2 linked regions of the Variovorax paradoxus genome follow. The protein of the gene in region 2 interacts with the protein of the main gene of each other region in a pairwise test. Links are inferred from orthologs where the notes say so. Each region holds a gene or a part of one and is shown on either strand. Other genes may lie near its edges.

What was found.
Region 1: the proteins of QFZ42_RS20390 (region 2) and ndk interact in binary tests that used the Escherichia coli proteins (3 or more experiments, as listed by UniProt). The link is inferred for Variovorax paradoxus from one-to-one orthologs.

The regions. Positions count from the first base shown.
Region 1 is NZ_JAUSXG010000001.1:1,826,896-1,829,981, reverse strand. What follows is about bases 263-3,037. They hold ndk (nucleoside-diphosphate kinase), read right to left. Parts: upstream 1,976-3,037; coding sequence 1,550-1,975; downstream 263-1,549. Other genes in these bases: QFZ42_RS08440 (pseudouridine synthase), read right to left, coding at 2,127-3,037; rlmN (23S rRNA (adenine(2503)-C(2))-methyltransferase RlmN), read right to left, coding at 375-1,529; pilW (type IV pilus biogenesis/stability protein PilW), read right to left, coding at 263-370. Outside these bases: more of pilW, read right to left, coding at 1-262; more of QFZ42_RS08440, read right to left, coding at 3,038-3,086. UniProt on the Escherichia coli protein: Major role in the synthesis of nucleoside triphosphates other than ATP. The ATP gamma phosphate is transferred to the NDP beta phosphate via a ping-pong mechanism, using a phosphorylated active-site intermediate.
Region 2 is NZ_JAUSXG010000001.1:4,241,543-4,244,844, reverse strand. The notes cover bases 65-3,055. They hold QFZ42_RS20390 (5-formyltetrahydrofolate cyclo-ligase), read left to right. Parts: upstream 65-1,246; coding sequence 1,247-1,864; downstream 1,865-3,055. Other genes in these bases: QFZ42_RS20385 (LysR substrate-binding domain-containing protein), read right to left, coding at 1,969-2,952; QFZ42_RS20395 (lytic transglycosylase domain-containing protein), read right to left, coding at 65-1,210. Outside these bases: more of QFZ42_RS20395, read right to left, coding at 1-64; QFZ42_RS20380 (DUF2917 domain-containing protein), read left to right, coding at 3,118-3,302. UniProt on the Escherichia coli protein: Involved in the removal of 5-formyltetrahydrofolate.

The sequences.
Region 1 (3,086 bases), 2.4 Mb from region 2 along the record:
CCTCGGCCATGCCGGCGTCCTCGAGCCGCATGTAGATGAGGCCCCGCAGGCTGTACGCGTCCGCATAGTTGGGATCGGCCACCAGGGCCTGCTTGATCTCGTCGAGCGCTACGGTGGTCTGGCCGTGTTCGAAGTAGCCCGAGGCGAGCTCCATGCGCAGGCGCGCGCGGCGCTGGCGGCTGGTTTCGTCGGACTCGGTCACGATCTCGGCACCCTTGGCCGAGCTGGTGTCGGCCAGGCTGGTGGTGGTGGTTCGCGTATTGACGCAGCCCGCGAGCAGAACAGCCAGAGATGCCACGGCGACACCGGTAAAGCTCGCGGCCAGCAGCCGCCGTGCGCTCGCGGTCGTCATCGAAAAGGCCATGCTCATTAGGTCAGTGCTCCTGGGAGACGGTGGGGGTCTTGCGAACCGGGTGCAAAACGATGGTGCGCTCCGACACGCGGCGCTGGGCCATGCGTTCGGCCGCGCGGGTTCGGTCCTTGACGTCGCCGGCCAGCTGTCCGCAGGCCGCATCGATGTCGTCGCCGCGCGTCTTGCGCACGGTGGTCACGAGGCCGGCCTCGCTCAGCGTCTTGGCAAATGCCAGCACGCGCGGCTGCGGCGAACGCAGCAGACCCGAGGCCGGAAACGGATTGAACGGAATCAGGTTGAACTTGCACGACACGCCATGGGTGCGGACGAGTTCCACCAGCTGCCGCGCATGCTCGGGCTGGTCGTTGACGCCGTCGAGCATGCAGTACTCGAAGGTGATGAAGTCGCGCGGCGCATGCGCCAGGTAGCGCTTGCAGGCCTCGAGCAGTTCGGCGATGGGGTACTTGCGATTGAGCGGCACGAGGTCGTCGCGCAGCGCATCGTTGGGCGCGTGCAGCGACACCGCCATGGCCACCGGGCAATCGGCGCCCAGGCGGTCGATCATCGGCACCACGCCGGAGGTCGACACGGTTACGCGGCGGCGCGACAGCCCATAGGCGTTGTCATCGAGCATGGTGCGCAGCGCGGGCACCAGCGCCGTGTAGTTCTGCAGCGGCTCGCCCATGCCCATCATCACCACGTTGGAAATGACGCGCTCGTCGCGTTTCAGATGCTTGCGCAGGAAGTGTTCGGCAAACCACAGCTGGGCGACGATTTCGCCCGTGCTCAGGTTGCGGCTGAAGCCCTGATGCCCGGTGGAGCAGAAGCGGCACCCCACCGCGCAGCCGGCTTGAGACGACACGCACAACGTGCCGCGGTCGTCTTCGGGAATGAATACGGCTTCGACGGCATTGCCATCGCCGACGTCGAACAGCCACTTGATCGTGCCGTCCTTGGATTCGTGCTGCGTGAGGACCGAAAGGGCCTCGACGCGAGCGGTGGTGGCGAGCTTTTCGCGCAGCGACTTGGCCAGATCGGTCATCTGGGCGAAGTCGCTGGCGCCACGCTGGTGGATCCAGCGGAACAGCTGCGTGGCGCGGAATCGCTTCTCGCCGAGCTTTTCGCAGAACGCAGCCAGCCCCTCGAGATCGAATTCGAGCAGGTTGGCCGTGGTCATGAAATCAGCGGGATATGGCTTCAGCGTGCGTAGACGTTGAGGCCGGCGAAGAAGAAAGCGACTTCGTTCGCTGCGGTTTCGGCGGCGTCCGAACCGTGCACGGCGTTGGCGTCGATGCTGTCGGCGAAGTCGGCGCGGATGGTGCCGGCGGCTGCCTTCTTCGGGTCCGTGGCGCCCATCAGGTCGCGGTTCTTGGCGATGGCGTTCTCGCCTTCGAGCACTTGCACGAACACGGGGCCGGAGATCATGAACTCGACCAGGTCCTTGAAGAACGGACGTTCCTTGTGGACCGAGTAGAACTGCTCGGCTTCGTTGCGCGACAGATGCACCAGCTTGGCGGCGACGACCTTGAGGCCGGCAGCTTCGAAGCGGGAAACGATCTTGCCGATGACGTTCTTGGCAACGGCGTCGGGCTTGATGATGGAGAGGGTACGTTCGATGGCCATTGAAATGCTTCCTGAGCTTTGATTTTGAAGTGGTTTGTCACACCTGCAACAAATATGTTGCACCGTAAGTCGACAAAGCCTCTGATTTTAACCGGCGCGGCCCCCGGGGTTGGTGAAAACCCCGCGAAAGGCTGCGCCGGGCGGCTGGCTTTCAGCGCCCGCGGCGCCGATTTCCGCCTGGGCCGCCCTGGCCGCCGCCGAAGCCGCCCCCGGCCGGACCACCGCCGCGGCGCCCCGGCCCCTGGCGCTGCTCTTTCCGCTGGCGCGAAAAGCTGTCGGCGCCGATGTAGCCGAGCGAGGTCTTCATCGGATCGGGCTGGTTCGCGCCGCTTGGCGGACGTTCCTCACCTTGGCGATTGCCGCCACGGTTGTTGTTGTTGCCGCGGCGCCCCTGCGGCGGCGCGCCTGCATTGCCGCCACCCGCGTTGCCTCCGCCGCCTCGGTTGCCCCGCCCCCCGCGCTCGCCGCGCGGCGGCCGGCCGTCGCCCAGCGGATTCGGAATGGGTGCCTCACGGCCTTCGTCGCGTGGATCGCGCGTGTCGCGCGGCGCTTGCCCGCCGCCACCGCCGCCGGCGTTGCGGTTGCCGCGGCGCTTCTTGTTGCGTCCGTTCCGGCCGCCGCCGGCGCCCTCCTGCCCCCCGGGACCGCGTTGTTGCTGCTGCGGACGCGGTGCGCCGCCGCCCGAGGCCTGGAACAGCGCGCTGATGTCACGCTCGTCGAGTTCCATCCAGGCGCCGCGCTTCAGTCCGCGCGGCAACACCATGGCGCCGTAGCGGATGCGGATCAGGCGGCTGACCGCGTGGCCCACCGATTCGAACAGCCGCCGCACTTCACGGTTGCGGCCTTCGGAAATGGTGACGCGGTACCAGCAGTTCGAGCCTTCGCCGCCGCCCTCTTCGATGGTGCCGAACTGGGCCATGCCGTCTTCGAGGCGCACGCCTTCGAGCAGCTTCTTCTTTTCTTCGGCGCTGAGCGCACCCAGCACGCGCACGGCGTATTCGCGCTCCAGCCCGAAGCGGGGGTGCATCAGCTGGTTGGCCAGGTCGCCGGAGCTGCTGAACAGCAGCAGGCCTTCGGTGTTCAGGTCGAGCCGGCCGACCGATTGCCACTT
Region 2 (3,302 bases):
GTGCGGGCTTGGTGGGCACGACGGTGCGCTGGCCGAGCTCTTCGAGCGCCAGCATCTCGTAGAAGCCGCGCGTGCCGGCAATGCTCTGGTAGAGCTCGCGTGCATCGGCGCGGCGCTCGTCGCCCCCCGCGGTGCTGAGTGCGCGCGCCTTCCAGTAGACCCAGGTCGGCTCCAGCTGCGCCGTTTCGCTCATCGCGTTGATGGCGGGTGCCACTTCCTTCCATTGACCGGAGCGCAGCGCGGCGCGCACGCGCCAGCCGAGCATGTCGTCGGTCAGGTCGCCGTTCTTCGTGACGTTGGCGAAGTAGCTTCCGGCCAGCGGCGAAAGCTTGCTGGCGGCTTGCCGGCCGATGGTGCCCCAGAGCCAATTGCGCTCTTCGGCGGAAAGCATCGGGCCCCACTTGCTGTCGAGTTGGGATGCGGCCTGTTCCGGGTCGGCCATCGCGATCTTGATGAGCGCGAGCACCACCAGTTCCTTGCGCGACTTGGCCGCAACGAAGGCGCGGCCGGTCAGGAACTTGGCCGCGCTGGCGTTGAGTTCTTCGAACAGCGGCAGTGCATCGGGCGCGGCGATGGTCACGGCGCCGCGCGCAGCTTGCGGACGGTTCGCCTCCATCGCCAGGCGCGCCTTCTTCCAGGCGTCGTTGGTCGACATCAGGCGGGCCGCGACCATGCGGTCGGCGGCGGTGAGGCAGCCGTCGTCCGCCTCTTTCTGGGCGAACCAGCTGCGGCGCACTTCGTCGGCCTGGGCCTGCGTGGCGCTGCCGGAGCGCAGCGACTCGACCAGCACCGCGTAGCAGCGCACCTGCGGGTCGTCGCCCATGCGGAAACCGGCCACGGCGGAGGAGAAGCCGTCCCAGTCGCGGCGCTGCCCCAGCAGCAGCAGCCAGTCGTTGCGCAGCCGGTCTTCCTGGTAGGTGCCGGGGTAGCGGGCGAAGAAGTCCTGCACCTCGTTCGGCGCGGCTTCCTGGAGGCGGGCCTTGAGTTCCCAGTAGGCGGCCCAAGGTTCGAGCGCATGGCCGCGCGCCTGCGGCAGCAGGGCGGCAAGGCGGCCCTTGTCGCCGCGCTGGAACGCCTGCTTCATCTGGATGAGCACGTCGTCGTTGCTGTTGGTCTGCGCCACGGCGGGCTGCTGCAAAAGCAGTGCGGCGGCGGCCAGAACGGCGGAAAAAACGACTGCGTGCGCTGCACGGTGCGGGCGATGGCGCATGGATGCCAAAATGCTTGGGAACTGCATCGGGGGATTATGGACAAGTCAAAGGATGCCGACACCTCGGCGACCGTGAGTTTTCTCAAGGATCAGCTGCGAAAAGCACTGATCGAGCAACGCCTGGCCCTGCCCGACCGCCTTGCCAGGGCCGACCTTCTGCAGCGTGTGATGCGGATCTGGCTGGTCGGCCGGCCCGACACCGTGATTGGCGCCTACTGGCCGATCAAGGGCGAATTCGACCCGCTGCCCGCCTTGCATCGCTGGAAAGAAGACGGCGAGCTGATGGAGGAGACGCAGCGTCGCCGCATCGGGCTGCCGGTGATGAACAAGGTGCACAAGACGCTGACCTTTCACGCCTGGTACCCCGGTTGCCAGATGGAAGAAGACGCCTACGGCATTCCCAAGCCCAAGGACACCGAACTCATCGTGCCCACGCTGCTGTTCGTGCCCTGCGTGGGCTACAGCGCAGGCGGTTATCGGCTGGGCTACGGCGGCGGCTTTTACGACCGCACGCTGGCCGCGCTGGAGCCGCGCCCCTTCACCGTAGGTCTGGGCTTTACCAACGGTTTCCTCGAAGACTACGAACCCGAGGCGCACGACCTGCCGCTGGACGCAATCCTCAACGACAACGGCGTCGTCTGGCCAACTTCCTGAGCCCCCCGGCTTTTCACTTCGTGTAACTCCACCCCCCGCCCGAGGGGGAGGCGTGGCCCGCCTTGGGGCGGCCCGGCGGCGGCCACCTCTCTCTGGCGGATCGTTCAGTCGATGTTGTCCACCGTGTCCGGGTCGGGCACCTCGCCGATGGTCTCGCGCGTGGTGATGGCCTGGGCCTGGAGCCAGTCCCAGAAGGCCCTGATTTCCGGCCGCAGCGCATTGCGCGGCCCGGCGATGAGCCAGTAGCCCATCGGTGAATCCATGCGGTGCTGCGGCAGCACCTCGACCAGGTCGCCGTTGGCCAGGCTTTCGGCGATGAGCGAGCTGCGCGCCAGCGTCACGCCCTGGCCGGTGAGCGCGGCCTGCACCATCTGGTAGGCATAGTTGAAGTAGAGCCAGCGCTTGGGCTGCGCCCGCTCCAGCCCGTTGACTTCGAACCAGCGCCGCCAGGTCAGCCATTCGAGGTGCGTGCGATGCGCATCGCCGGCCTCGATCAGCGTGAAGCCGGCAATGTCGGCGGGTGTCCTGATGGGCGGGCTGCTTTTCAGGAGCCAGGGGCTCGCCACCGGCGTGAGCGTTTCGCCGAACAGGCGCACGGCCGTGGCCGGCATGGCTTCGCGCGGGCCGTAGCGCAGGGCGATGTCGACGTCGGCCACATCGAGGTCGACCGCCACGTCGCTGGCATCGATGCGGATGTCGATTTCGGGGTTGTCGCGCTGGAAGGCCTCGAGCCGCGGAATGAGCCACATCGATGCAAAAGACGCAAAAGTGGTGAGCGAAACGCTCTTGCGCCCCGCGCTCTGGCGGATCTGGCGCACGGCCGTATCGATGCGCGGCAGCGACTGCTGCACCGCAAGCAGCAGCTGCGCCCCGGCGCTCGTGAGCTCGACCGCCCGGGTATGGCGCAGGAACAGCGCCACGCCCACTTCTTCCTCGAGCGACTGGATCTGGCGGCTGACCGCGGACTGCGTAAGCGCCATTTCTTCCGCCGCGGCGCGGAAGTTGAGGTGCCGCGCCACGGCCTCGAAAGCCCGCAGATGCCCGGCGGAGATGGGGCGGGAGCGTAGATGGGTTTGCGAATGCTGCATGGATACGGAAGTAGGCGCATCGGTCGATTGATGCGGATTCGGAATCAGTAGGCTACTTCGTTTTCATTGGACTGCCAACAGGGCAAGAACGATCATTCATTCCCGAACTGCGCCATTGCCTCCCTCCGTGTCATCGCACTTCGGCCAAGTCCAAGGAGTTTCATCATGTCCACCGCCGTCTGCACCAACGAATCGCTCGCTTCCCTGTCGCCTGCCACCCGCACCGCTTCCGCCGTTCCGCCGGCCGTGCGCCGCGGTGCCTGGCAAATTGCGCCCGGCGAGGCAATGAGCCTGAAGGCGCGGTCGGCCAGCGTGTTGCGGGTCAAGCAGGGCCGGGTCTGGATCACGCC